Regions from separate parts of the Achromobacter sp. 1L-A-4-B-C2 genome, predicted to be linked through region 2. Evidence: riboswitches for the same ligand, from Rfam matches in the RefSeq annotation. Region 2 holds a riboswitch; the other holds the start of a gene.
What was found. A riboswitch is a leader RNA that binds a small molecule or an ion and turns the genes downstream of it on or off. The one in region 2 is predicted to bind glycine.

Region 1 (14,325 bases), on a different contig from region 2:
GTTGGCGATTTCTTCGCCCAGGGTCTGGGGTCTGTCGTTGGGAAACATGGTGCGTCTGGTGAATGCGTGATACGTGATGGGGGTTGCAAGGTCATCACCTTAAGCGCTTTGCGTGCCGGGCTCAACGCCACGGCGGCGTCCAGTCGGTCGCAAAGCCGCATCGCTTTGATTTTCAGCAATAGGCGCTGCCACGCTCGGGACAAAAGGGTGGGAACGCTGGTTACCCTGTGATACATTTCCTGCGGCTGTTTTACCGACACCGTTTGATTGAGTTCTACCGCCCACAGAGGCGACCACGTTCTTTTTTCTGGGCTCGCACCCGCGCTCGCGCAGTCGCGCAAGACGCAACGGATATCCTTACCGATCTGACCATCGCCGTCGCGCTGGTGGCCTGTGCGCCATGGCGACAGGTGGCCCCGGCTACGCCGGGAAGGTTCAAGCAGGTTTACTGGCCGAGGCCTACCAATGGCGCGCAGTTTTTCCAATCTGTTTTTCAAAGCCGCAAAGAAGATCAGCAAGCTACAGCGCACGGCGCTGCGCATGGCATCGCCCAAGCCCGCCAGAAAGCGCGCCACCACCCCACGCAAGAGTGCTACCAAGACCGCTACCAAGACCGCGTCTTCCGCCGCCGCGACCCGTCAGCCCGCGACCCCATCGCTGGGCAACGGGCGCTGGGAAGGCACGCGTCAATTTTCCGACGGCAAGGGGCGGCAGCTGACGTTTGCGCGTTACACCCCGGCCGGGGCCACGCCGGCAGGCATGCCGGTTGTGGTGATGCTGCACGGTTGCCGGCAGACCGCGCTGGCTTTCGCGCGCGGTACGCGCATGAACCAATGGGCGGACGCCGGCGGCTTCATGGTGCTGTACCCGCAGCAATCCATGACGCGTCAGGTGCAGCGCTGCTGGCGCTGGTTCCAACCCGATGACGCACATGGCGGCGCCGAGGCAGACCTGATTGCGGCGTTGATCGAATCAGAAGTGGCGCGGCATGGGCTGGATCCCGAACGCGTGTATGTGGCCGGCCTGTCCGCGGGCGCCGGCATGGCGGCGCTGGTGGCGTTGCGGCACCCGTCGTTGATTGCCGCCGTGGCCATGCATTCCGGTCCGGTGGTGGGCGACGCCCATAGTGCCGCCGCCGGCATCAGCACCATGCGGCGCGGCTCGCTCAAGCCGTTGCCGTCGCTGGTGCGTGACGTGGCGGACCCCGCTGCGTTCGACCTGGGCATGCCCGCGCTGATCCTGCACGGCCAGCTGGACCCGGCGGTGGCCCCGCGCAACGCCAAGCAATTGTTCGAGCAGTTTCGCGCCTTGAACCACCCGCGCCCCGAGGACATGCCCATCGAGCGTGTGCTGGGTTTGGGGTCCGAGAAGGCCTATCGCCGCGTGGACCTTACGCGGGGACGCAAAACGGTGCTGCGCCTGTGCGAGATCACGCGGCTGGAACACGCCTGGAGCGGCGGCGATCCGTCGGTGAAGTACCACGCCCGCAACGGCCCGGATGCGTCGGCGTTGGTGTGGCGGTTTTTTCAGGGACTGCGGCGCGTGGGTGCGGGCGAACCGGGGGCCGGGGCCTGAGCAGGCAGTGAGCGCGGACGCGGACTCGGACCCAGGCCAGCTCCCTACCCAGATCCGGACCCGACCCAGGACGTGGACCCGACCCAGGACGTGGACCCGGCTACCGATTGTTCGCCGATTGGGAATGGATATGTCGACCCGGCGCGTCATGGCGATGGCTCGTCGCGGCGGTAACATCGCCGCATCCCCGGTTGGCGCTGCATTGACGCAGCCGCCGGCCAGGACCCAACTGGAACTTCTGCCATGACTCTTTCTGTTTACCAGGCTTCCGTGCCTGTCTTCATCCGCGGCATGACCGTGCTGGCCACGCTGCTTGAAAAAGCGGCCGCGCATGCCCAGGCCGCCGGCATCGACCCCGCTGAACTCGTCAACGCCCGCCTGGCGCCCGACATGTACCCGCTGTCCGGTCAGATCCAACGCGCCAGCGACGCCGCCAAATTCGCGGCGCAGCGCCTGTCGCAAGGGCAGGCGCCCAAGTTTGCCGACGAAGAAAAGACCCTGGAAGAGTTGCAGCAGCGCATCGCCAACACCATCGCCTACCTGCAAAGCGTGACGGCCGAACAGGTGGAAGGCGCCGAAGACCGGCAGATCGTCGTCAACTTTGGCGACTTCAAACCGGAATTTCGCGGCGATACCTACCTGCTGACCTTCGCGCTGCCCAACTTCTACTTCCACGTGGCGACCGCTTACGACATTCTGCGCCACGCCGGCGTGAAGATCGGCAAGCTGGACTTCCTGGGTCCGTATTCGCAGTAAGCGGATGTTGACGTAGCCAGGAAGGGCGGGGCCGTCAGGCGGGTCAGTCGGCGTTGCCGCAGCCTGACATCTCGCCCATCTTGGCCATGTTCTGCTGGATTTCCTCGGGCGTGTAATCGAACTGGTGCGTGGCGATCGACCAGCGGTGGCCGAACGGATCGATCACCTGGCCGTAGCGGTCGCCCCAGAACATGTCGGCCACCGGCATCGCCACGGTGGCGCCGGCATCCACCGCCTGTTTGAACGAGGCGTCCACGTCCTTGACGTACAGATGCAACGTTACCGGTGAGCCCTTCAGCGCCTTCGGGCCCAGGCTGCCCCACTGAGGAAAATCGTCCATCAGCATCAGCACCGAATCGCCGATACGGATGGCGGCGTGCATGACCTTGCCTTCCGGCCCGGGCATGCGCGCCAGTTCTTCCGCGCCGAAGGCTTTTTTGTAGAAGGCGATGGCGTCGGACGCGCCCTCGCAAACGATGTGCGCGGTCAGCGTGTGCATGCCGGCGGGAATGGGCGTGGTTGCGGGCGTAGCCATGATGCGTCTCCAAAATCGGTGTTGGGTTGGCGGGACAGGCGGTAGGCGTGTCCCTGCCTATACGACGAACGGGCAGCGCCGACATCGACACGCCCCACGGTTTTTATTTTGCTACCAGCGTGCTGAATCCGCCCCAGCACATGCGTTTGAAATCGAACACGCCTTCGCAGCACGTGTTGGCCAGACGGGGGTCGGCCATCACCAGCGCGTTGATCCGGTCGCGTTCGGCCTTGCTGGCGTACACGATCCAGGCAAACACCACGGTTTCATCGTCCTTGGCGCTGGCCGCTTCCCTGAACGACCGGAAGGTTTCGCTGGCCAGGTCATCGGCCACGCCTTCGCGGTAATCCAGCGCGCCGTGCTCCAGCCAGACCGCCTTGGCCTGGTCCGCCATCTGCTGGTAGGCCGGCACGTTCGCCTTGGGCACCGGCAGCAAAAAACCATCTATGTATTCCTGCATCGCACACTCCTCGGTTGCTGTTGTTGTGTGGGATTCGGCATGCCCGCTGGTCACGCCGCGTCCACCCGGCACGAGCGGCCGGTAGACGCCACTTTATCGGGATCGCCGGCGCTTTCAGATAGGGGATTGCGACATTCTTGCGGGTGGATTGCGACAGCGCTCGGGCGTATGCTTACCGACATGAAAAACGTCGCTTTCCTGCTGCCGACGGGCACCAACATTGCGTCCCTGGAAACGGCGCGCCACGGCTTCCAGGTGGCCAACGCCTACCTGGTCGCGCAAGGCCGCGAACCGCAATTCCACGTGTGCACGCTGGCGTTGACGCGCGAGGTCAGCCTGGACGACGGGCGTATCAAGGTGCTGGCGGACCAGGTGCTGGCCGACGCGCCGCGTATCGATATCTGCATCGCGCCGCCCCTGCTGGGCGCGGTGCCCGATGTGGTGCTGTCCAACCGCGAGCTGATCGATTGGCTGGCAAGCCACCATCGCGCCGGTGGCGAAGTGGCCAGCCTGTGCATGGGAGCCGCCTTGCTGGCGGCGGGCGGCGTGTTGGACGGGCAGCAGGCGGTGGTGCATTGGGTGGCGCAAAATCTGTACGCCAGCCTGTTTCCCAACGTCCACTGGATCAGCGACCGCGTGGTGATGGCCGAAAACGGTGTCTATACCAGCGGCGGCGCGTTTTCCGCCGCGCATCTGGTGCTGCACCTGATCGAAAAATACACCGACCGCGATACCGCCATCTGGTGCGCCAAGTACTTCCAGCTGGACTGGAGCCGCCAGAGCCAGCTGCCGTTCGCCGTGTTCATGGGCCAGAAGGCGCATGCCGACGAGGTCGTGCGCGCGGTGCAGAGCTACATCGAACGTTGCTACACCGAAAAGATCACCGTTGAATCCCTGGCCGAGCGCCACGCGATGGGGCGGCGCACGCTGGAACGGCGCTTTCGCCAGGCGACGGGCAACAGCATCGTGCAGTACCTGCAACGCGTGCGCGTGGAGGCCGCCAAGAAGCGGCTGGAAACGTCGCGCAAAAGCGTGGCCGAAGTCATGTATGAAGTGGGCTACAACGACACGAAGGCGTTTCGCGACATCTTCAGCAAGCACTGCGGGATGTCGCCCGTCGGGTATCGGGACCGCTATCAATAGGACGTCGAAGAATTCGCTATGGCACTGGCAAAAGTGCTGGCCGAACTCCCCCGAAAATAAGATTTCTACTACAGCTATTGGCGCGCCACCGGCCTATCCTTGACACGTCGCGGCCTGACCCCAGGCCAGGAGGGCGAGTCAAGATGAGCATCAGCGTGACGCCAGGCGATCCCCGCTACAAGACCTTGAAAAAGGGCTTCAACCTACGCTGGCCCGCGCGGCCCAGCCATGCGGCCACGCGCATCGAACTATGCGAAACCCCGGCCCAGGCGGCGGCAGCGCTGGGCCGTATCGTTGCCGAGGGCAAGCGCCCCACGATACGCAGCGGCGGCCATTGCTACGAAGACTTTGTCTCCAACAATCCCGGCGGCGTCATCCTGGACCTTAGCCTGCTGGACCGCGTGCCGTCCTCGGATGGCCTGCTGCGTGTGGCGGCCGGTTCGCAAAACTGGAATGGCGATCAAGACCTCTACAAGCGTCACGGCGTGTCGCTACCCGGCGGGTCGTGCTACTCGGTTGGCGCGGGCGGCCATATCAGCGGCGGCGGGTATGGGCTGCTGTCGCGCCTGCAAGGGCTGGCTTGCGACTGGTTAAGCGCGGTCGACATCCTGACCGTGGACGCCCACGGCAATGTCGTGCCACGCACCGCCAGCGCCACCCAAGACGCCGACCTGTTCCGCGCATGCCGGGGCGGTGGTGGCGGCAATTTCGGCGTGATCACCAGCTATGGCTTTGCCGCCTTGCCGCGCGCCCCGCGCGAAGTGGCCATCGCCACCGTCGCATTCGACTGGGCGGGCATGACGCCCGGGCGCTTTGCGCAGTTGCTGGATATCTACGGCAGCTACTGGAACACGCGCGGCCGCGACGCCGATACCTGGGGCATGTTCTCGCTGCTGAAACTGACGCATCGCTCCGCCGGGCAGATTGTCATGATCGTGCAGTTCTGCAACCCCGACGGCACCTGCCAGGACCTGACCGTGCTGCAAGATTTCCTGGATCGCTTTCGCCCTTGCGCACCGGTGGCCGCGCGCGCCACCACGCCCGGCTTGCCACGTCCGCGCGCGGGCGGCGACCTGCTTTGCAGCGAACCGCATACGGTCATTCGCCATGACTGGCTGGTGGCCACGCAAACGCTTAACGGCTCGGGGCCGAATCAGCGCGGCAAATACAAATCCGCCTACATGAAGCGCAATTTCACGGCGCACGAAGCCGCGCGTATCCATGCCCACCTGACGCGCGATGTCCCCGGCGCCGACCTGCGCCAATCGCTGTTGCAGGTGGATTCGTACGGGGGCGCCGTCAACCAGCCGGATCGCCTGCGCGACACCGCCGTGCACCAGCGGGCGTCGATCATGAAGCTGCAATACCAAACGTACTGGACGCACGCCGACCACGACGCCCTGCACGTACGCTGGATGGCGGATTTCTATCGCGACGTGTATGCCGACCCGGCATCCCGGCCCGACCACGCCGGCACCCCGTTTCCCGGCGACCGCTACGAAGGGTGCTACATCAACTACCCCGACAGCGACATGCTGGCGTACCCCTTCTGGCCACGGTTGTACTACGGCGACGGCGGGCTTTATCCTTTCCTGCAAGAGGTCAAGCGCCGCTACGATCCCAACAACGTTTTTCACCATGCGATGTCGGTGCGCCCGTCATGACGCGCCGCCCGCCTTGCCGGACTTCGCCATGAATTCCCTATCCAGCGCACCCCGCCGATCCTTCATCCAGTTCGCCGGGAGCTTGTCCGCGGCCGGCGCGGCAGGCCCCTGGCTGTCGGCCATGGGCGCCGCGACCGCGCGCGCCGACCCCCGCTACGCCTATGTGGGCACCTATACCCGCGATGCGCCCGGGGGCACGGCCGGCGGGCCGCCATCGCGCGGCATACACGCCTATGCCCTGCGTCCGCAGGGCGGCTGGCATCTGATCCAGGTGATAGAAAGCGACAACCCGTCCTACCTGGCCGTGCACCCCACGCAGCGCTTTCTCTACGCCATCAACGAGATCGATCAATGGGAAGGCCTGGCCCGAGGCACCGCCGAATCCTATGCGATCGACCCGGCTGACGGCAGCCTGCGCTTCCTGAACCGGCAGCCCCTGTCGCTATCCAGCACCGCGCCGGCGTTTCTTGCCGTATCGCCAGACGGCCGCTACCTGGTCACGGCGCAATACGGGGGTGGCACGTATAACGTGTTGCCCGTCCAGGCCGACGGCGCGTTGGGTGAAGTGTCGGGCATCGTCAAGGAAACCGGCTCGGGGCCGCGCCCCGAACAGCAATCCGCGCATCCGCACATGGTGCTGTTCGACTCCACCGGCCAGCGCGTCCTGGCCACCGATCTGGGCAGCGATCGCATCAATCTGTTCACGTTCAAGGATGGCAAGCTGTCGCTGTCCGAGCGCACGACGCTGCCCGCGGGCAGCGGGCCACGCCATCTTGCGCTGCACCCCGATGGCGCGCTGTTATACGCGTTGAACGAACTTGACGCCTCAATCGCGTGCTTCGGCTACGACGCCCACGCCGGCCGGGTGCTGGCGCAGCGCCACCTGGTCCCCGCCACACCGCCCGGATTCACCGGCGCGGGCAACGCGGCGGCGTTGCTTGTCCACCCGTCCGGCCGCTTCCTGTACGCCTCCACCCGGCGCGTCGACAACGACCACCCGCAAGCCGACAGCATCGCCGTCTTCGCCATCGCCAAGGATGGCGCATTACGCCGCGTACAAACCTGGACCGAGGGGCTGCGCTTTCCCCGCGCACTCACCCTGGCGCCAGACGGCGGCAGCCTGTACGCGTTGAACCAAAAGGGCGACTCCATCCTGCGCCTGCGCATCGATGTGGCAACAGGGCAGCTAAGCGACATGGACGTGGCAGCGCAGACGCCAACACCGGTATGCCTGGTGTTTGCATAGGCGGGGCAACCGCGGGCGATCTTGATAGCCGGCGCAACAGGCCACTCTGAAGCCCCTTTGAAGCCCCTCTGAAGCTCCTCTGAAGCCCCTCTGAAGCCACTCGGGCACCCACTCGGGCACCCACTCGGGAACCCCCTCGGAAACCCCTCGGGAACCCCTCGGCCAGCCCGCCGTCGAACCTTGCATGACCGTTAATCCTGTATTGCGCTTCCTCTGGCGCCTCGTCATCCTGGGCTTATTGATCTGGCTTGCTGCGTGGGCGTGGCCCCGCCTGCCCGACGCCGCACGCGCACCGTGGCATATGGCGCGGCTGGCCTGGCAACAAGCCCCGTCATCCTTGCCCGTGCCGGTACAGGGCGTGTCCGCCAGACGCTTGACCGACACTTGGGGCGCGGCCCGGTCCGGCGGCCGCCAACACGAAGGCATCGACATCTTTGCCGCGCGCGGCACGCCTGTGCTGTCCACCACGGAAGGCGTGGTCATGCAGGTTGGCACGAACAACCTGGGCGGCCAGGTCGTGTGGGTGCTCGGGCCCGGACGCCAGCGCCATTACTACGCGCACCTGGATGGCTACGCCGATATTGAACGGGGGCAGCTGGTGGCCCCCGGAGACGTGCTGGGCTACGTCGGCAACACCGGCAACGCGCGAGGCACGCCGCCGCATTTGCATTACGGCATCTACGACGGCGGCGCGATCAACCCCTATACGCTGTTGATGGCGCCGGCAACGCCGCCCTGACGCTTTGCGCCAGCACCTGCGCCGTCGCGGCTGACAACGTCCACCCCAGGTGTCCGTGCCCCGTGTTGTAGAACACGCCTGGGCGTTTGCCCGCCCCCACGCGCGGCATCATGTTGGGGGTCATGGGGCGCAGGCCGCACCACGGCACGACGCGCGTGGTGTTGATGTTGGGGAAGTGTTTACGCGTCCAGTCGATCAGCGGCTGCACGCGTTCGGCACGGATGTCCATGTTGAAGCCGTTGAATTCCGCCGTACCCGCCACGCGAAAGCGGTCGCCCAGGCGGCTGGTGACAATCTTCGCGGCTTCGTCCAGCAGGCTGACGCGGGGCGCGGCGCCCTGGCTGTCGGCGTCGTCCAGGTGCACGCTGATCGAATAGCCCTTGACCGGATAGATGTTGATGGAATCTCCCAGCAGGCGGGCGAACTTTCTGCTGGCCGCGCCCGCGCACACGACGATGGCGTCCGCTTCGTGCCGTTCGCGCTGGGTGCCGCCGTCGCGGCGGATGTCCAGCACGTAAGGGCGGTCGTGGCGTTGGATGTTGTCGATGTCGGCATCGTGCACGAACGTGACGCCACGGCGTTCGCATGCCTGGGCCAGACCGCGCGCGAACTTGTGGATGTCGCCGGTGGCGTCCGATGGCGTGTAGAAACCGCCGTGGCATCCGGTTTGCATGGCGGGTTCGATGGCGCGCGCTTCGTCGGCGGTGACTGCGTAGCGGTCCAGGCCGCCGGCTTGCAGCAGCGCGTTGGCGCGATGCGCGGCCTTGAAGCTGTCGGCGTCGTGGTAGATGTGCAGGATGCCCCGGCGCTCCAGGTCGAAGTCGATGCCTTCCGCCTCGGCCATGTCGAACAGATGCCGGCGCGCTTCGATGGCCATGCGCGTGGTGGCGATGGTGTTTTCGCGGTAGTTGGGAATTTGCGCCATGAACTGCGCCAGCCACGAATACTTGTGCCAGCTGAAGCGGGGGTTCAGCAACAGCGGCGCGTTTTTGCGCAGCATCCAGCGTAGCCCTTTGATGATCGTGGCCGTGCTGTTCCAGACTTCGGCGTTGCTGGCGGATAGCTGGCCGCCGTTGGCATAGGACGTTTCCATGGCGGGATAGCGTTGGCGGTCGTAGACGGTGACCGCGTATCCCAGATTCGACAGGGCATAGGCGGACGTGACGCCGGTGATACCGGCGCCAATGATGGCGATGCGGGGCATGGTGGCTCCAGACAAGGTGGCCGCGACCAATGTGGACGCGGCACCCCATCTGTCTTTGGTACCTGAGAGTTTCACCCGCGCGGGCGGCGGGTTCCCCTTCGGTGGGCGCGCACGGCGCCTCTCTCCAGATTGTCTATACGCGCGCAGTCCTGTTGCCTGAGAGTTTCCGGGGCGGTTGCTCCGTCGGCGCCGGCCGCCAGGGCCGGTCTCTTCTGCGCGGTTTTGAATCGACGGGGTAGAGAATAGCTAAGTTCATGTCGCATTTGCTTCAGGGTTAGTACTATGTCGGGTGCGCCGTTGGGCCGGCGTGAACCGAATAGGACGATAGGAATGAGCTTTCGCGCCGTGCGACGCACTGTTTTGCAAACCCTGGCCGTGATGGCCGGAGGCGCCCTGGTTTCGTTGGCGTCGGCCGAGCCGGTGGCCCCCGGCGCCGACATCGACGACGCCGTGCATGCGGTAATGCGCGAGTACGACGTGGCGGGCCTGGCCATCGCCGTCACGCGCGAAGGGCGGCATGAATTTCGCAGCTATGGCGTGGCCTCGCTGCAAACGCATGCGCCCGTCAGCCGCGACACGCTGTTTGAGCTGGGCTCGATCAGCAAGACCTTTACCGCGACGCTGGCGACCTACGCCCAGGCGCTGGGCAAGCTGTCGCTGACCGACAGCCCGGCGCGCTTCGTGCCTGCCTTGCAAGGCACGGAATTCGGCAAGCTGAACCTGATCCACCTGGGCACGCACACGGGCGGCGGCTTCCCGCTGCAAGTGCCGGACACGGTGGGCGACGATGCCCAGCTGATGGCCTACCTGTCGGCGTGGACGCCGCGCTACGCACCGGGCACCTACCGCACGTATGCCAACCCCAGCATCGGCATGCTGGGCGTGGTGGCGGCCAAGAGCCTGGGCCAGCCCTATGCGCAGGCCATGGAGAAGACGCTGTTGCCCAAACTGGGCCTGGCCAACACCTATATCCACGTGCCCGCCGCCAAGATGGGCGACTACGCGCAGGGCTACAACAAACAGAACGCGCCGGTGCGTGTGAACCCGGGCGTGCTGGCCGACGAAGCCTACGGCGTCAAGACCAGCGCCAGCGACCTGATCCGCTTCGTGGACGCGAACATGGGCGTGGCGTCAGCGCCCGCGGAATTCGGTGCCAAGGCCGCCCGGGATGCGAAGATCGCCAAGGCCGTCGTCAACGACGCCGTGCTATCCAAGGCCTTGGCCGATACGCATGTGGGCTACTACGACGTGGGTGGAATGACGCAGGACCTGGCCTGGGAACAACTGGCGTATCCGGTGACGCTCAAAGCGCTGTTGGCGGCCAATGCCGGCACGTTGAACAGTCAGAGCCACCCGGCCAAGGCCCTGACCCCGCCGCAGCCCCCGCGTGCCGATGTGTGGATCAACAAGACGGGTTCCACCAATGGCTTTGGCGCCTACGTGGCGTTTGTGCCGGCCAGGAAAATCGGCGTGGTGATCCTGGCGAATCGGAACATTCCGAACGACGCCCGCGTGCGGCTGGCGTATCGCATTCTTGAAGGGGAAACGGCGGCGGGAGCAAGAACGGATACGGGAACGGGAACGGATTCGGGATCGGCCCCGGAAACGCAACCCGAAGCCCGCGCGCAAGCGAACTGAAACAGGCAGAAGGCGGTGGCCGGCCGAAGGCCGTGGCCGGCCCCTGTCAGCCGTCAAGCTTGGGTGCCCGCCGCCGTGTGGGCGCCATCAAAACGCGGCAATAGCCCCATGACCTCCAGCCTTTTGCACAGCTGTCCCAGGCGCTGCATCTTGTAGGCGTCCACGTCCAGGTCGGCGTAGTCGTAGAAGCCCTTGCCATCGCGCAAGCCGTTGCGGCCTTGCTCCATGTTTTTGGCGATGACGTCGGGCGATGCAAAGCGTGGGCCGATCTGGGCTTCAAGGTAGCGCGATGCGTAGTACAGGATGTCGCCGCCGCCCCAGTCGATGAATTCCAACAGGCCCAGCACCGAAAACCGCAAGCCGAATCCCAGGCGCACGGCGGTGTCGATGTCTTCGGCGCTGGCCACGCCTTCCTCGACCATGCGCGCGGCCTCGTTCATGGCCAGGGCCTGGATGCGTGGCACGATGTAGCCCGCCGTGGGCGCGCATTGCACGGGCGTCTTGCCGGCTTGGCGCAGCACGGCCAGCAACGCTTGCAGAGCAGCGTCGGCGGTGCGCGGCCCGGCGCTGACTTCGACCAGCGGAATCAGATAGGCGGGGTTGAGCCAGTGCGCGTTCAAAAAACGCTCGGGGCCTGGCATCAATTCGGCCAGCTCGGTCACCAGGAACGTGGACGTGGTTGACGCAATCACGGTGTCCGCCGCGCACACGCGGCCCAGCCAGGCGAAGGTGTCGCGCTTGGCGTCCAGGCGTTCCGGCACGGCTTCGAAGACGATGCGCGCGCGTTGCAGGTCGGCCACGGCGTCGTCGCGGCCGCACAGGCGCACGCGCTGCATGGCGGTCTCGGCTTGCTGGTCATCCAGCAGGCCAAGCCGGCTTAGCGTGCCCAATTCGCGCCGCAGGTTCGCCAGCACGCGCGCGTGGTGATCGGCTTGTTCCGCCTGAGTCCTGGGCTTGATGTCGACCAGTGTCACGGCGCGTCCCGCGTGGATGTACGACAGCGTGATGCCTTCCCCCATGCGCCCGGCGCCGATCACGCAGATTCTGTCTTCCATGGTCAGCATCCTTGTTCCAGCAATTCCGCCATGCCGGCGCGCGACAGGCGCTCCAGGCCGAGACTTTCCAGCGTGCGGCCCTCGGCGTAAAGATCGCGGCCGGTGATGGCGCTGGCAATGCTTAGCAAGCCTTGCGCCACCGGCGTCGGCACGCCCGCCCAGCGCCCCGTGGACACCAGCAAGGACAGGCCCAGCCGCGTGTCCTCAAGCATGTAGCGGTGCGTGTGCAGGTCGATGGCTTCACGCCAGTCGCCGCTGTCGGTCAGCTTGCCGTGCGCCCCACGGCCGTACATCCATTCATCGCCCTCCGTGGCGTAGTGGTCGGCCAGCGGAAAGTGTGGCGCGGCATAGCCCAGCGCCTCGCGGATGGCGATGCGTTCGGCGTCCAGCGCGTCGGTAACGCGGCGGATTGATGGCTGGGTGCCTTCGTTGTGGATGTCCCACTTGTCGAAATGCTCCAGGGGGCCGGCGTTCATCATGATGAGCGGCGGATGGATGATGGGGCCGGCGTTCATCAAGGCGCCCGCCAATCCGTCTTCGATGGGCTCGATGCTGGGGTAGACCTGGCCCAGCAACGCCAGCGCGTCGTCGGTCAGCCGGCTGGGGAACACGCCGGTGGGCAAGCGCGTGGCGTAGCCGCTGATGACGACCGTGTTGCCGTGCTTGCGCGCCAGGTAGGGCAGGGTGCCCGTCTCGGCAAAGGCCACGCGGGCGGTATTGCCGGCGTCCCGCTGCGCGCGCGCAAACAGGTAGCTGCCAAAGGTGCCGGGCGGCAGGAACACCACCTGCCCGTCCTGCAAAAGCGGGGCCAGCATGGGCGCCAGCGCATCGTGCGTGGTCGAGGGCAGGGGGATGACGACAACCCGCGCGTCAGTCAGCGCGGCCTTCAGCGAGCCTTGCAGCGCCAGGTGGCCGGGACCCTGGCCCAACGGAACCTGGCGCGTGCCGCGATAGTCGGTGACAGTCAGCGCGCCGGCCTGTCGCAAGCCGTCGAACGCGGCGTCGTCGCGGCGCCACCAGCACACCTCGTGTCCGTTTTCGGCAAGTTCGGCCGCGGCCCCGTAGCAGCCGTGGCCGCCGCCAATTACGCTGATTCGCATGATCAAGCTCCTTCTTTGAAGGCTTGATCCTAGCGGCGGCGTGGCGCCTGGGCTGCGCCAAACGCGCAAGCGCCGTTCCGATCCGGCAAGGGATTTCGACAGCGCAGGCAGCGTGTCGCGGCCGCGCGGGCAGGGGACAACGCCAGTGCTGGCCGACGAGTGCGACGGCGCGTCAGGGGCGAGGCCGACGCAGCGTGTCCGACGGCAGGCAGCCGTAACGCTTGCGGTAATGCGTGGCGAAATGGCCGAAGCTGCTGACGCCGTGGCGCAGCAGGATATCGGTCACGCTGTCGCCGCCGCGCGCCTGTTCCAGCGCGGCGTGCACCAGGGCCAGGCGGTGGTTGCGCACGTAGTCGCTGGGGCTTTGTTTGAGAAACTGGGTGAAGCCGTTTTGCAGCGTTCGTACCGACACGCCGCAGTGCGCCGCCAGGTCCGCCAATGAAATCGCTTCGTCGACATGGCTTTCGATGTAGTCGCGCGCGGCGCGCACATGCTGGGGCAGGGGCTGGCGGTGGTCGGCGCGCAACGCGTCGGAATAGTTGTGCGGCAGTTGGGTCAGCAGCAGCGCCAGCAGGTAGTCGGAAAAGCCGGCCGCAAGCGTCTGCGTGACGCCGTCAATGGCGGGGTGCTGATAAAGGCGGCATAGGTAGTCCAGTGTTTCGCGCACGGCGGCAAGGCCGGGGGAATCGGGCGGCGCTTCCAGGTCGAACACCAGCGCGTGCTTGATGGGGCGGTCCAGCAGGCGCTGCAATTGATGTTCCAGCGCTTGCCGCTCAACACGCAGGATCAGGTTGCGGCAGTCGCGGCCGATGCTGATCACGCTGGGTTCCGACGGCGACGAAATGGTGAGGCTGCCCGCTTGCATGGACGCACTGCGCTTGCCCAGCGTGACCAGGCCCGAGCCTTGCAGCGTGATGCGGATCAGGTAGTAGCTGGAGATGTCGCCCGCGTCGATTTCGACTTCGGCGCCGTAGTGCAGGTCAAACAGCGCCGCGTTGCCGAAGAACACGCCATACAGCCGCGATTGCAAGGGTTTGCCCTGAGCCACGCACATGCGGTGCGACCAGAGGTGCTGGCTGACCTGGTCCTTGACCTCGGCGGCGTTGCCCGAGTCCAGCAAGCAATGGCGGTTCAGCGGATAGGTGTCGTTGAACATGCTTTCCTGCGCGGTGGGAATAGTCGTTGCGCGCGGCGTATAGAGCCCCGCTGC
Region 2 (14,325 bases):
CAGATCCTGACGGTGCGCGGCGAACCCTATGTGGAAGCCGCGCTGGCGTTGGGCACGCCCTTGCCGCTGCTGCTGTGGCGGCACATGGTGCCCAGCACCATCGCGCCGCTGACGGTGCAAGGCACCTACGTGTTCGCCTCCGCCATGCTGACCGAAGCCATCCTCAGCTTCCTGGGCGCCGGCATCCCGCCCGAGATCGCGTCGTGGGGCAACATCATGTCCGAAGGCCGCATGTATTTCCGCATGCTGCCCGGCCTGATTCTCTTTCCTGGCCTGCTTCTGTCGCTGACCGTGCTTAGCGTGAACATCCTGGGTGACGCCCTGCGCGATGCGCTGGACCCGAAAATGGTGCGCAGGATCTGATGCCGATGACCTACTCTCCTACTCCCCCCGCGGGCGACACCTCGTCCGCCATCCTGGCCATTCGCAACCTGTCCGTGGAAGTGGCCGGCGCCGGCAACCGCGTCGTGCGCAATCTGAGCCTGGACGTGCATGCCGGCGAAACCGTGTGCGTGGTTGGTGAATCCGGCTCGGGCAAATCGGTCACATCGCTGGCCGTGATGGGCCTGTTGCCGCAAGGCATCCTGTCCATCAGCGCCGGTTCCATTCGCGTGGAAGGTGAAGACGTCGCCACCGCGTCGCAACGCCGCCTGCGCGAGATGCGCGCGACCCGCATGGCCATGGTGTTCCAGGAACCCATGACCGCGCTGAACCCCGTGCATACGGTGGGCAAGCAGGTTGACGAAGTGCTGCGCCTGCACCGCAAGGGCATGAGCGCCGCCGACCGCCGCGCCAAGGTGCTGGACATGTTCCAGTCGGTACACCTGCCCGATGTGGAACGCATCTTCGAGGCGTATCCGCACCAGCTGTCGGGCGGCCAGCGCCAGCGCATCGTGATTGCGATGGCGCTGATCCTTGAACCCAAGCTGCTGATCGCCGACGAACCCACGACCGCGCTGGACGTCACCACGCAAAAGCAGATCCTGGCGCTGATCAAGGAATTGCAGGTCAAGCACAAGACGGCCGTGCTGTTCATCACGCACGACTTTGGCGTGGTGGCCGAGATTTCGGATCGCATCGTGGTGATGAACCGGGGCGACCTGATCGAAAGCGGCACGCGCAACGAAATCCTGGCCGAACCCAAGCAGTCGTACACGCGCCGCCTGGTGTCGTCCGTGCCCAGCCTGGTGCCCAACCGCCGCGACGCGCCGGATGGCCAGCCCGTGTTGCACGTCAAGGGCCTGGGCCGCACCTACGCGGGCAAAAGCTCGATGTTCTCGCGGCGCGCCGCGCAACATGTGGTGGCCGCTACCGACGTCAACCTGACGCTGCGCAAAGGCGAAATCCTGGGCATCGTGGGCGAATCCGGGTCGGGCAAGTCCACGGTGGCGCGCTGCATCGTGCGCCTGATCGAGCCCACCGCCGGGCACATGATGATGGGCGGTGAAGACTTGAGCACCTTGTCAGGCTCGGCGCTGCGGCCGGTGCGCCGCCGCATCCAGATCGTGTTCCAGGACCCGTACCGGTCGCTGAACCCGCGCCGCACCGTGGGCGAATCCATCATCGAAGGCCTGCTTAACTTTGGCATGCCGCGCGATCAGGCGCTGAAGCGCGCCGGCGAAACGCTGACCGTGGTGGGCCTGAGCCCCGACGCCATGCAACGCTACCCGCACCAATTTTCGGGCGGACAGCGCCAGCGCATCTGCATCGCGCGCGCGCTGGTCATGGACCCGGAGATCCTGGTGGCCGACGAAGCCGTATCGGCGCTGGACGTGTCGGTGCAGGCGCAGGTGCTTGAACTGCTGGAGCAAGTGCGCCAGCGCACCGGCGTGGGCGTGCTGTTCATCACGCACGATTTGCGCGTGGCCGCGCAAATTTGCGACACCATCATGGTCATGCAGCGCGGCAAGGTGGTCGAGACCGGTTCGGCCGAAACCGTGCTGACCGAGCCGCGCCACGAATACACCCGCGCGCTGATCGACGCGGCGCCTGGGCGCGACTGGGACTTCCGCAACTTCCAGCCCGTCGCCACGACCTTGGCGCAAGCGGCCGCCGCCGCATCATGATGGGCTGATGTGCCGATGCCCTGAATACCCGAATTGCCTTCCTTTGCAACACAGGAACCCAGATGTCACAACCGCACGAATTGTCCGCCCAGGAACTGCTGCAAGCGTATCGCGACAAGACCTTGTCGCCCGTTGAGGTCACGCGCTCGGTGCTTGACCACATCCAGCGCTGGGAACCGCACCTGAAGGCCACCTACGCGTTGGACCCCGAAGGCGCGCTGGCAATGGCGCGGGCCTCCGAAGCCCGCTGGATGAAGGGCCAGCCGCAATCAGCGGGCGGCTACAGCCTGGATGGCGTGCCCGCCACCATCAAGGAAAACATCGCTACACGCGGCACGCCCGTGCCGCTGGGCACCGCCGCCACCGACCTGACCCCGGCCGCCGCTGACGCGCCGCCCGCCGCCCGCATGCGCGAAGCGGGCGCCGTGCTGCTGGGCAAGACCACCATGCCGGACTTCGGCATGCTGTCATCGGGGCTGTCCAGCTTTCACGAGCTGACGCGCAACCCCTGGGACCTGAGCAAGAACCCGGGCGGTTCCAGCGCCGGCGCGGGCGCGGCGGCGGCGGCGGGTTATGGCCCGCTGCATATCGGCACCGACATCGGCGGTTCAGTTCGCCTGCCGGCCGCCTGGTGCGGCATCGCCACGCTCAAACCCAGCCTGGGCCGCATTCCCATCGACCCGCCTTTCATGGGCCGCTGCGCCGGCCCCATGACGCGCACCATCACCGACACCGCACTGATGATGGGCGTGCTGTCGCAGCCTGACGCGCGCGACCACATGAGCTTGCCTTTCCAGGACTTCGACTGGCTCAACCTGGCGCAAGACGTTAAAGGCCTGCGCATCGGCCTGCTGATGGATGCCGGCTGCGGCCTGCCGCTGGACCCGGAAGTGCGCGACGCCGTGCAGGCGGCCGCGCAAGCCTTCGAAGCCGCCGGCGCCATCGTCACGCCGATGCTGCCCTGGATGACGCCCGACATGCTGGATGGTGTGGACCGTTTCTGGCGCACGCGTTCGGCCATCGACTTGGCCGCGCTGCCCGAGGCACGCCGCGCCAAGATCCTGCCGTTCATTCGCACGTGGGCGGAAAGCGGCGGCGGCCAAAGCGGCGAAGCCGTCTTCAAGAGCTACTACGAAACGCTGAACGTGCGCGCCAAGACCGTGGCCGCCTGCGCGCCATTCGACTACGTGCTGTCGCCCGTGGCGCCCGTGGTGGCCTACAACGCCGAGTGGCCGTCGCCCACCAATGAAGTGGCCACGACCATGCACCACATCGGCTTCACCTTGCCCTTCAACATGAGCGAACAGCCGGCCGCCTCGGTCAATTGCGGCTATACGCGGGCGGGGCTGCCCATTGGGCTGCAAATCGCCGGCGCGCGCTTTGACGACCTGGGCGTGTTGCGCGTGGCGCGCGCGTGGGAGCAGATGCGTCCCGCGCAACACCCGTGGCCGCAGCCGCCCCAGACGAACTGACTTTCCACAGCAACCACAGGAATTCCCATGCGTTGGCTATTGGCAATGATCAAGCACGAGACGAATACCTATTCGCCCGTGCCGACCCCGCTTGAACGCTTTTTCCGAGGCAGCCCCGACATCCTGGCCGGCGATCTTGCCATCAAGGCCTACGAGAACACCGACAGCGGGCTGGGCGGCTATATCGAAGTGGCGCGCCGCGAGGGCGCGGAAATGGTCGTGCCCGTAGCGGCCGAGTCCTGGCCCAGCGGCCCCACCAGCGCCGAGACCCACGAACGCCTGTGCAAGCTGGTGCTGGACCAGGTCAAGCTGGGCGGCTTTGACGCCATCTTGCTGGACCTGCACGGCGCCATGGTGGCCGAAGGCGTGGAAGACGCGGAAGGCGACCTGCTGCGCCGCCTGCGGGAAATCGACCCGACCACGCCCGTGGCCGTCACGCTGGATATGCACGCCAATATCTACGACGACATCGTGCGCAACGCCACCGTCATCAGCGGCTTTCACACGTATCCGCACGTGGATATCCGCGCGGCCGGGGTGCGCGCCGCCAACGTCATCGCGCGCACGCTCAAGGGCGAGATCAAACCCGTCATGACGTGGGCCAACAAGCCCATGCTGCCGCACATCATGTGCCAGGGCACCCATGCCGCACCCAACGGCCCCTTGCAGGAACGCTGCAAGGAACTGGAAGCGGGCGGCGTGCTGGCGGCGTCCGTCTTCGTGGGGTTTCCGCATGCGGACATCCGCGAAGCGGGCCTGAGCGCCGTCGTCTGTACGGACGGCAACCTGCAAGAGGCCGAGAAGCACCGCGACGAACTGCTGGAACGCGCCTGGGCAGGTCGCGCCGATTGGGTGTTCCACCCCGAGCCGCTGGCGCCCACCATCGCGCGCGCCAAGCAGATCGAGCAAGGCCCCGTGGTGCTGCTGGACCACTACGACAACACGGGCTCGGGCGGCACCATGGACACCACGGCCGTGCTGGCCGAAGTGTTGCGCCAGGAATTGGACAACGTGGTGTTCTACGCCATCTGCGACCCTCAGGCAGCAGAACAGGCCGCCGCCGCGGGCGTGGGCAAGACCATCACCCTGACGCTGGGCGGCAAGCTGGCCATGCCGGCTATCAAGGAACCCAGCGAACCGTTGCAGGTGACAGGCCGCGTCAAGCTGGTGTTCGACGGCGTGTACCTGAGCCGGGGCCCGATGTACCGGGGCGTGCGCAACGACACCGGGCTGACGGTGGTGATCGACACCGGCCGGGTCGAAATCGTGGTGGTGTCGCGCCACCAGGAACCCTTCGACATCAACTGCCTGTCGTCCGTGGGCGTTGACCCGTTGCAAAAGCGCTATGTGGTGCTGAAAAGCCGGGTGCACTGGCGCGCGGGCTTTTCCGCCATGGCCACCGAGGTCATCGAGTGCACCGGCGTGGGCGTCACCACGTCCGACTACAGCCAGCTTGAGTTCAAGCACGTGCGCCGGCCGATCTACCCGCTGGACCCGCTGTAACGAAATCGGGTCGCAAAGTTGTCGACAAAACGGCCGGCGCCCTGCGCCGGCCTTTCATTTTGAAATCTTCAGTAACTGGGCGCACGGTCGAGCGTCACAGCGCATCGGTATACTCCGGCGCGGGCCCTTACAGGCCGATGAATACGTGTATGCCGGCAGCCGCGCCTGGGAGACCAGCCGCGACGGCGCAATGCCCTGTCTGCCGGATATAACTCGATAATCAACGAAAAAAGCACAACGATGAAAAAGAGCGTAGCGATCACCCTCGGCGTGGTCATAGTGGGAGCGGGAAGCTGGATAGGCGCCACGTGGTATACCGGCAAACGCATTGAGGAAAGCTCGCAACGCCATCTGGCAGAAGCCAACGAAAAGCTGGCCAAGCTGACGCCGCTGTTCGGCCTGCGCATCGACCAGCTCAAGTACGACCGCAGCCTGTTCTCGACCCAGGCCCGTTATGGCCTGTCGCTGGTCAAGAACGACAAGAGCCCGGACGCCATGCCCGCCGGCATGATCGAATTCGATGCCGTCATCGAACACGGCCCCTTCCCCAAGACCGCGCTGTCGCGCGGCGCGATTGCGCCCAAGCTGGCGTTCGTGCACGCGGAAGTCGCCAAGACCGACAACCTGAAGGAAGTGTTCGCGCTGACCAAAGACATCTCGCCGCTGATCAGCGACGCGATGGTCAGCTACAGCGGCACGACCACCTCCACGGCCAAGATCGCGCCCGTGTCGACCGCGCTGCAAGGCAATTCGATCGACTTCAGCGGCATGGTCATCACCGGCAGCTTCGACCGTACGCTGCAAGGCGTCGTCGCGCATGGCGTGATGGACAAGCTGGCCATCGACGGTTCCAAGAGCAACGACCCCGTCATCATGTCGATCGCCGGCCTGACGATGGACGTGAACAGCCGCATGGGCAAGTTCGGCGTGTCGATAGGCGATTCGGACCTGAAGATCAAGCGCATCGACGTGACCCGCAAGGGCGACGACGTCAAGCTGTCGCTGGATAACTTCGGCTACGGCGTGAAGCTGTCCGAGGACGACAAGTCCATCAACATGCAGGCCGCCTATCAAACCGGCGACATCACCGTCAACGACGTGCCTCTGGGCAATGGCCAGGCCGTGATCAAGCTGGCCAAGCTGGACGGCCAAGCCGTCAAGCAACTGTCGGACACGTACAACCAGCTGCTGCGTCAATACATGGCGCAGACCGAAGACGAGGGCCTGAAGGACGAGCAGTTCCAGGCGATGCTGGACAGCGCCGGCAAGCTGCTGGCGGGCAACCCGTCATTCAGCATCGACCCGATCAGCTGGAAAACCGGCAAGGGCGAAAGCAAGCTGAACTTCACGCTGGACCTGGCCAACCCGCCGGACGTCAAGAACCTGACGCCGCAGGAAATTGCCGCCAAGGCCATCAAGCGCATCGACGCCACGCTGATCATTTCCAAGCCGATGGTGCAGGACCTGGTCGCGCAATACGCCGTCAAAAAAGAAGGGCTGACCCCGGAGAAGGCCGCCGAGGACGCCGACCAGACCGTGCGCCAGATGTCGGGCATGGCTGAAATGTTCAACGTGGGCAAGAACGACGGCGACAACATCGTCGGCAAGTTCACGTTCGCGGACGGCATGGGCAACCTGAACGGCAAGGAAATTCCCGCCGACGAATTGTTCAGCGGCCTGCTTGGCGCCGCCGGCATGAATTCCATGGGCGACGACGAAGAAGAGTCCATGCCCGGCATGAGCGAGCAAGAGCCGGCCGAAGGCGCAACGCCCGCCGTCGGCGTGATGCAGGACTTCAGCCTGGACACCGTCAGCGCCCTGCTGGACGACATGGGCATTACCGCCAACAAGCAGGATGGCGACGAAGGCCCCGTGCTGATCCTGGACCCGGGCACCACCGGCGCCAGCGACCTGCGCCTGGAATTCCTGTGCAACGACTTCACTGAAAAGTGCCTGGACCTGGTCATGACGGCCACGTACAAGACCAAGAAGCCGATGTCGCTGAAGACCATCAACAGCTGGAACCAGGAATACCGCTGGACCCGCGCCTACCTGGACAACAAGAACCAGGCCGTGCTGCAAATGGACATGAACGCGGAAGGCGGGATCGGCAAGGACAACCTGCAAATCCTGTTGAACACGTTCATCAGCATCGCCGAAGACTTCAACGAGGCGGCCCAGGCGGCGCCGGCCAAGTAAGGCGTACGGCTGATACCGATACGGGCAAGCGCCCAACAAAAAGCCTCCATCGCAAGATGGAGGCTTTTTTATCGCCGCTACGCGTAATGCCCTACGCGTACGCTTCGATCGGCAAGCACGCGCAGACCAGGTTGCGGTCGCCGTAGGCGTTGTCCACACGGGCCACGGGCGGCCAGTACTTGGCCTCGCGCAGCGACGCCACCGGGTAGGCGGCCTGCTGGCGCGGGTAGTCGTGCAGCCATTCTTCGGCCAACAGCATCTGCGCGGTGTGCGGCGCGTTCTTCAGGACGTTGTCCTCGCGATCGCGTTCGCCGCGCTCGACCTGGGCGATTTCCTCGCGGATGGAGATCATCGCGTCGATGAAGCGGTCAAGCTCGGCCACGCCTTCGGATTCCGTGGGCTCGACCATCAGCGTGCCGGCCACCGGGAAGCTCATGGTGGGCGCGTGGAAGCCGTAGTCCATCAGGCGCTTGGCGATGTCCTCGGCGCTGATGCCGCTGGTTTCCTTCAACGGGCGCACGTCCAGAATGCACTCGTGCGCCACGCGGCCATTGCGGCCCGCGTACAGCACCGGATAGTGGTCGCGCAGGCGGGTAGCGATGTAGTTGGCGTTCAGGATGGCCACTTCGGTGGCGCGGCGCAGGCCATCAGCACCCATCAGCGCGATGTACACGAACGGAATCGGCAGGATGCCGGCCGAACCGAACGGCGCGGCCGACACCGGGCCGACCTTGGCTTCGCCGGGCAGCTTGCCCTGTTCGTTCACCACGCCCGGCAGGTACGGCGCCAGGTGCGCGCGCACCGCTACGGGACCCACGCCGGGGCCGCCGCCGCCGTGCGGAATGCAGAACGTCTTGTGCAGGTTCAGGTGCGATACGTCGGAGCCGAACTTGCCCGGCTGGGCCACGCCGACCATGGCGTTCATGTTGGCGCCGTCCAGGTACACCTGGCCGCCGGCCTGGTGGACCATGTCGCAGATTTCAGTGACGGCTTCCTCGAACACGCCGTGTGTGGACGGGTAGGTGATCATCAGCGCGGCCAGCTTGTCGCCGACCTGCTCGATTTTGGCGCGCAGGTCGGAAAGATCGACGTTGCCGTTGGAATCGGACGCCACCACCACCACGTCCATGCCGGCCAGCTGCGCCGACGCGGGATTGGTGCCGTGGGCCGAGGCCGGGATCAGGCAGACGTTGCGCTGATGCTGGCCGTTGGCCTGGTGGTAGCCGCGAATGGCCAGCAGGCCGGCGTATTCGCCCTGCGCGCCCGAGTTCGGTTGCAGGCTGATGTTGTCGTAGCCGGTGATTTCGCACAGCGCGGCGGACAGGCGGTCGATCAGTTCGTTGTAACCCTGGCTTTGCGAGGCGGGGGCAAACGGGTGGATCAGCGCGAATTCGGGCCAGGTGATGGGGATCATCTCGGCCGTGGCGTTCAGCTTCATGGTGCACGAACCCAGCGGGATCATCGTGCGGTCCAGCGCCAGGTCCTTGTCGGCCAGCTTGCGCAGGTAGCGCAGCATGTCGGTTTCGGATTGCACGCTGGAGAAGACGGGGTGCTTGAGGATGGCGCTTTCGCGCGCGACCGATGCGGGAATGCCGCCGGCGGCGGCCGCGTCCAGCGCGTCGATGTCCAGTTCGACATCATCGCGTTCCAGGCCGGCGGCAAACACGTTGACCAGCGCTTGCAGGTCGGCGACGGTAACGGTTTCGTCCAGCGACACGGCCAGGCGCGCGCCGTCGACGCGGCGCAGGTTGATGTGCTCGCACTCGGCGGCCGTCAGGATGGCCGGGGTGGCCGCGCCCGTTTCCAGCAGCAGCGTGTCGAAGAACGTGTCGTTCACAACCTTCACGCCCAGCTTGATGAGTTCTGCGCGCAAGATGGCGGTGCTGCGCTGCACGCGCTGGGCAATGCGGCGGATGCCTTCGGGGCCATGCCACACGGCGTACATGCCGGCCATCACGGCCAGCAGCACCTGCGCGGTGCAAATGTTGGACGTGGCCTTCTCGCGGCGGATGTGCTGTTCGCGCGTTTGCAGCGCCAGGCGCATTGCCGGGTTGCCTTGTGCGTCTTTCGACACGCCGACCAAACGGCCGGCCATGTTGCGCTTGAAGGAATCCTTGCAGGCCATGAAGCCGGCGTGCGGGCCGCCAAAACCGAACGGCACGCCAAAGCGTTGCGCCGATCCGATGGCGATGTCCGCGCCCCACTCGCCCGGGGCGGCCAACAGGGCCAGCGCAAGCAGGTCGGTGGCGCAGGCAACCACGGCGCCTTGCGCGTGGGCGGCTTCTGCCAGCTTGCGGTAGTCGGACACCGAGCCGGTGCTGTGCGGGTATTGCAGCAGCACGCCGAAGCATTCCGGCAGGCCCTGGGCTTCGTCGCCCACCGTGATTTCCAGCCCCAGGCCTTCGGCGCGCGTGCGCACGACTTCGATGGTCTGCGGATGCACGTGGCGCGAAATGAAGAACACCGGGCTTGGCGACTTGGCGCCACGGCGGGCCAGCGTCATGGCTTCGGCGGCGGCCGTGCTTTCGTCCAGCAGCGAGGCGTTGGAGATGTCCAGCCCGGTCAGGTCGGCGACCATGGTCTGGTAGTTCAGCAGGGCTTCAAGACGCCCTTGCGAGATCTCCGGCTGATACGGCGTGTAGGCCGTGTACCAGGCGGGGTTCTCAAGAATGTTGCGCAGCACGACGTTGGGGGTCTGCGTGCCGTAGTAGCCCTGCCCGATGTAGTTGCGAAAGACCTTGTTGCGGCCCGCGATCTGCTTCAGTTCGGCCAGCACGTCGGTTTCGCTGCGCGAGGGCGGCAGCGCCAGCGGGGCCTGGCTGCGGATCTTGGCGGGAACGACTTCGTCGATCAGGGCGTCCAGGCTGGCGCTGCCAATCACTTGGAGCATGGCGGCCTGGTCGGCGTCGGACGGGCCGATGTGGCGGGGGATGAAGTCGGTATGGGTGTCTAGGGCGCGCGACATGGGAACTCTCGGGTGGTGGTGCATCAGGCCGGCGCGCCAAGAGGTCGGCGCGCCCGGCTCGAACCGGCTTCTTAGCCGTTGGCGACGGCTTCGTAGCCGGCGGCGTCCAGCAGCTTGTCGGCATCGGCCGCGTTGACCGGCTTGATCTTGAAGATCCAGGTGGTGAAGGCCGATTCGTTGATCAGGCTGGGGTTGTTTTCCAGCTCGTCGTTGAAGGCAACGATTTCACCGTTGACGGGTGCGTAGATGTCCGAGGCGGCCTTGACCGACTCGACCACGCCGGCGGTTTCGCCCGCGTTCAGCTTGGCGCCAACCTTGACGTCGCCAACGAAAACCAGGTCGCCCAATTGGTCCTGGGCGGTATCGGTGATGCCGACGACGAACACGTCGCCTTCAGCTTTGACCCATTCGTGGGACTGGGTGTACTTGCGATCGGTGGGCAGGCTCATGGGAAATCCTCTAGGGAATACGGGTAGATGAATGGTGTTGCGCGCCTCGTGCGAGCGGCGTGTGCGTCAACTGGCAGCGGCCGTTCGCGCGAAGCTTCGAGTTTACGAGTGTTCGACGGCTTTGCCGTTACGCACGAAGGGCAGCTTGCAGACCAGGGCGGGCACCCATTTGCCGCGGATGTCGACTTCGACGGTGTCGCCCGGACGCACGCCTTGCGGCAGGCGGGCAAAGCCGATCGACACGCCCAGCGTGGGCGACATGGTGCCGCTGGTGAGTTCGCCCGTGCCTTGCACGCAGCGCACGGCCATGTGGGCGCGCATCACGCCGCGCTCTTGCAGCTTCAGGCCGACAAAGGCGGCGGGGGTGGCGAATTGTTCCAGCGCGTCGCGGCCGATGAAGCGGCGCTCGGCATTCTTGAGCGACACGGTCCACGTCAGGCCGGCCTGGTCGGGCTGGGTCAGCTCGTCCATGTCCTGGCCATACAGGTTCATGCCGGCTTCCAGGCGCAGCGTGTCGCGCGCGCCCAGGCCCGCCGGGCGCACGCCCTGGGCAGCAAGGTCGCGCCACAGCTGCACGACGTCGGACGCAGGCAGGACGATTTCAAAGCCGTCTTCGCCGGTGTAGCCGGTGCGGGCGACGAGCGTGTCGTCGCCCACGCGGGCGGCAACGAAGGGGGTCAGTGCTTCGGAGGCGGCTTGCCAGGCCGGGCGCGCGGCCCAGACCTTGGCGCGGGCGTTCGGGCCCTGCACGGCCACCATGGCCAGATCGCGGCGCGGGGTGATGGCAACGTCGAAATTGCCGGCCTGCTTCACGCGCTGCATCCAGGCCACGTCTTTGTCGGCGGTGCCGGCGTTGACGACCACGCGCCATTCGTCAGCGGCAAAGAAATAGATGATCAGGTCGTCGATGACGCCGCCCTGCGGGTTCAGCATGCACGAATACAGCGCCTTGCCGGGCACGGTCAGCTTGGCGACGTCGTTGGCGACCAGGCGTTGCAGGAAGGCGTAGGCATCGGGGCCGGCCACATCCACGTTCAGCATGTGCGACACGTCGAACATGCCGGCGTCCTGGCGCACCGCGTGGTGCTCCTCAAGCTGCGAGCCGTAGGCCAAGGGCATGTCCCAGCCGCCGAAATCGACCATTCGGGCGCCGGAGGCGATGTGTTCGTCGGCCAGCGGGGTGCGTTTGAGGGTTGCGGACATGCGCGGAAACTCCGGGACGGCAATGGCTTGCCAGGGTTACGGAATGCCGGTCGTGACAAGCGGATTGCGCCCGCACGGCATCGGCTGAATCTTCCGCCCCTCTGTCCTTTTGCCTGAGAGTTGCCCCGCGCTGGGCGGGTTTGCACCTTCGGCGCCTGGGCTGCTCGCTGTGTCCCGAATTCGGGGCGGCGCCAGGTCTCTCCAGAGTACTGTTTTGCCGCATCCACACGGTAAAAACCGGGACGGGGCAAGCATGTGCGGTATCGGTTACCTGAGCGATTCTGGGCGAATTGCGCCTTCGGCGGCGACCCTGGTGAAAGGGGCGCTCTCTCCCGCAAACATGCGTGACAGCGGCGCCAAGCATACAACGAAAACCAGGCCTGGAAAAGCGCGATTTCCGGGCGCGGCCCGGCCACAAACCGCTGCCGTGGACCGCGCCAAACCGGACACCAACCCCCGGGCTAGCCCAGCGCCGTGTCCAGCAACATCATCAGCACAAAGCCCAGCATCAGCCCGCACGTGGCGTAGACCTCGTGCCCCTTGCGGTGCGATTCGGGAATGATCTCGTGGCTGATGACAAACAGCATGGCGCCCGCCGCAAAGCCCAGCCCCCAGGGCAGCAGCAAGACGGACCAGCCGACGATGGCGGCGCCCAGCACCGCGCCCAACGGTTCGACCAGCCCCGACAACATGCCCAGCGCCACGGCGAAGGCCCGCTTATAGCCGGCGGCCAACAGCGCCACCGCGACAACCATCCCTTCGGGAATGTCCTGGATCGCGATGCCCGTGGCCAACGCGGTGCCCGCCACCGGATCGCCCCCCGCGTAACCCACGCCGATGGCCAGGCCCTCGGGCAGGTTGTGCAGCGTGATGGCGATAACGAACAACCAGGCGCGTCGCATGCGGCGCGCCTCGATGCCTTCGCGGCCCTTGATGAAATGTTCGTGCGGCAGCGTGCGGTCCATGATGAGCAGCACCGCCGCGCCCAGCAGAATGGCCGCCCCCACCGTCAGGCCCGCGCCCCAGCGGCCCATGCCCTGGCTTTCGGCCGCCGCAATGCCGGGCACCACCAGGGAAAACGCGCTGGCCGCCAGCATGACGCCCGCGCCGAACCCGAACATGCTGTCCTGGACCTTTTGCGGGATGGTGCGGGCGAACAGGATGGGCACGGTGCCCAGCGCGGTGGCGCCGGCCGCTACCAGCCCGCCCAGCAGGGCGTCGGCCACGTGCGGCGCGCGCACGTCCAGGTAGGCCCACAGCTGGTGCATCGCCAGGCAGGACACCAGCACGGCCAGGATCCAGACGCTGATGCTGGTGGCCGCGGGACGCACGCGGTGACGGCTGAATGTGTTCATGGGGCCGATGCCTCCATCACAAAGCGGGCTTAACCCTTTGCGGCCGCATAACGGCGCGCCACCTCGGGCCAATTCACGACATTGTAGAAGGCGCCAATGTATTCAGGGCGACGGTTTTGGTACTTGAGGTAATAGGCGTGTTCCCAGACGTCCAGGCCCAGGATCGGCGTATTGCCGTGCATCAGAGGGCTGTCCTGATTAGCGCTGCTTTCCACCACCAGCTTGCCGGCCGGCGTGACCGAGAGCCAGGCCCAGCCGCTGCCAAAGCGGGTCAGGGCCGCTTTGGTGAAGGCCTCGCGGAAGGCGGCCAGGCCACCCAGTTCGGATTCGATAGCGGCCGCCAGCGCGCCATCGGGTTCACCGCCACCCTGGGGCGACATCACCGACCAGAACAAGCTGTGGTTGGCGTGGCCGCCGCCATGGTTGCGCACCGCGCCGCGTATGGCTTGCGGCAATTGGTCCAGCCGCGCGACCAGGGCTTCAACGGGTTCTTCCGTGCTGATGCCGGCGCCATCCAGCGCCGCGTTCAGGCTGGTGACATAGGTTTGATGATGCTTGCTGTAGTGAATCTCCATCGTCATAGCGTCGATGTGAGGCTCGAGGGCGTCATAGGCGTAGGGCAGCGTCGGAAGGGTGTAGGGCATGAGCGTCTCCGTGGAACTGGCCCCTTTTCATCGAAAGCAGCCAGTCGAAATCGAAAACATAAATGATATGTATTTTTATTTGATAAAACAATAACGACATTGTCATAAGTCGCGGAATGGTCGCGTCCTATGATCCCGCAGTCCAAGGGCGCCCACCCCGGACGCCTTAACTTCGAGTATCCGCCGTAAACATGATCGAAATTTCCACCACGAGCATCGCAAGCGCCCTGGTTGCTCTGTTTCCCCTGATCGCATTTGTCATCGTTTCCCTTCGCCGCGTTGTGCCCACCAACATGGTGCACATCGTTCAATCCAGCAAGCAGACCACACCCTACGGGCGCGGCAAGTTGGGGGGCAACACCTACTACCACTGGCCAAGCTGGCTGCCGGTGTGGGGCGTGGCGGTATCCAAGTTTCCTGAAAGCAACTTCCAGGTCGATCTGAAGGACTACGCTGCCTATGACGCCGC

Region 1: linked by a shared signal. The riboswitch ahead of AC0Z35_RS25495 (D-amino acid dehydrogenase) and the one ahead of gcvT (glycine cleavage system aminomethyltransferase GcvT) in region 2 are both predicted to bind glycine.

Annotation. Positions count from the first base shown of each region.
Region 1 covers NZ_JBXAWP010000006.1:78,847-93,171, reverse strand. The annotation lists gene trhA (PAQR family membrane homeostasis protein TrhA) at 1-48, opposite strand, end outside; gene AC0Z35_RS25535 (extracellular catalytic domain type 1 short-chain-length polyhydroxyalkanoate depolymerase) at 466-1,575, shown strand; gene AC0Z35_RS25530 (DUF1993 domain-containing protein) at 1,819-2,331, shown strand; gene AC0Z35_RS25525 (VOC family protein) at 2,375-2,866, opposite strand; gene AC0Z35_RS25520 (DUF1428 domain-containing protein) at 2,970-3,326, opposite strand; gene AC0Z35_RS25515 (GlxA family transcriptional regulator) at 3,495-4,469, shown strand; gene AC0Z35_RS25510 (FAD-binding oxidoreductase) at 4,613-6,133, shown strand; gene AC0Z35_RS25505 (lactonase family protein) at 6,162-7,379, shown strand; gene AC0Z35_RS25500 (M23 family metallopeptidase) at 7,564-8,118, shown strand; gene AC0Z35_RS25495 (D-amino acid dehydrogenase) at 8,075-9,322, opposite strand; glycine riboswitch at 9,362-9,456, opposite strand; glycine riboswitch at 9,457-9,547, opposite strand; partial or broken gene ampC (class C beta-lactamase) at 9,701-10,861, shown strand; gene AC0Z35_RS25485 (3-hydroxybutyryl-CoA dehydrogenase) at 11,014-12,024, opposite strand; gene AC0Z35_RS25480 (NAD/NADP octopine/nopaline dehydrogenase family protein) at 12,018-13,115, opposite strand; gene AC0Z35_RS25475 (AraC-like ligand-binding domain-containing protein) at 13,288-14,271, opposite strand.
Region 2 covers NZ_JBXAWP010000001.1:776,402-790,726, forward strand. The annotation lists gene AC0Z35_RS03510 (ABC transporter permease) at 1-363, shown strand, start outside; gene AC0Z35_RS03515 (ABC transporter ATP-binding protein) at 369-2,066, shown strand; gene AC0Z35_RS03520 (amidase) at 2,129-3,538, shown strand; gene AC0Z35_RS03525 (M81 family metallopeptidase) at 3,566-5,041, shown strand; gene AC0Z35_RS03530 (DUF945 family protein) at 5,282-7,240, shown strand; gene gcvP (aminomethyl-transferring glycine dehydrogenase) at 7,332-10,205, opposite strand; gene gcvH (glycine cleavage system protein GcvH) at 10,277-10,654, opposite strand; gene gcvT (glycine cleavage system aminomethyltransferase GcvT) at 10,757-11,857, opposite strand; glycine riboswitch at 11,949-12,072, opposite strand; glycine riboswitch at 12,106-12,202, opposite strand; gene AC0Z35_RS03550 (ZIP family metal transporter) at 12,319-13,212, opposite strand; gene AC0Z35_RS03555 (superoxide dismutase) at 13,242-13,856, opposite strand; gene AC0Z35_RS03560 (SPFH domain-containing protein) at 14,048-14,325, shown strand, end outside.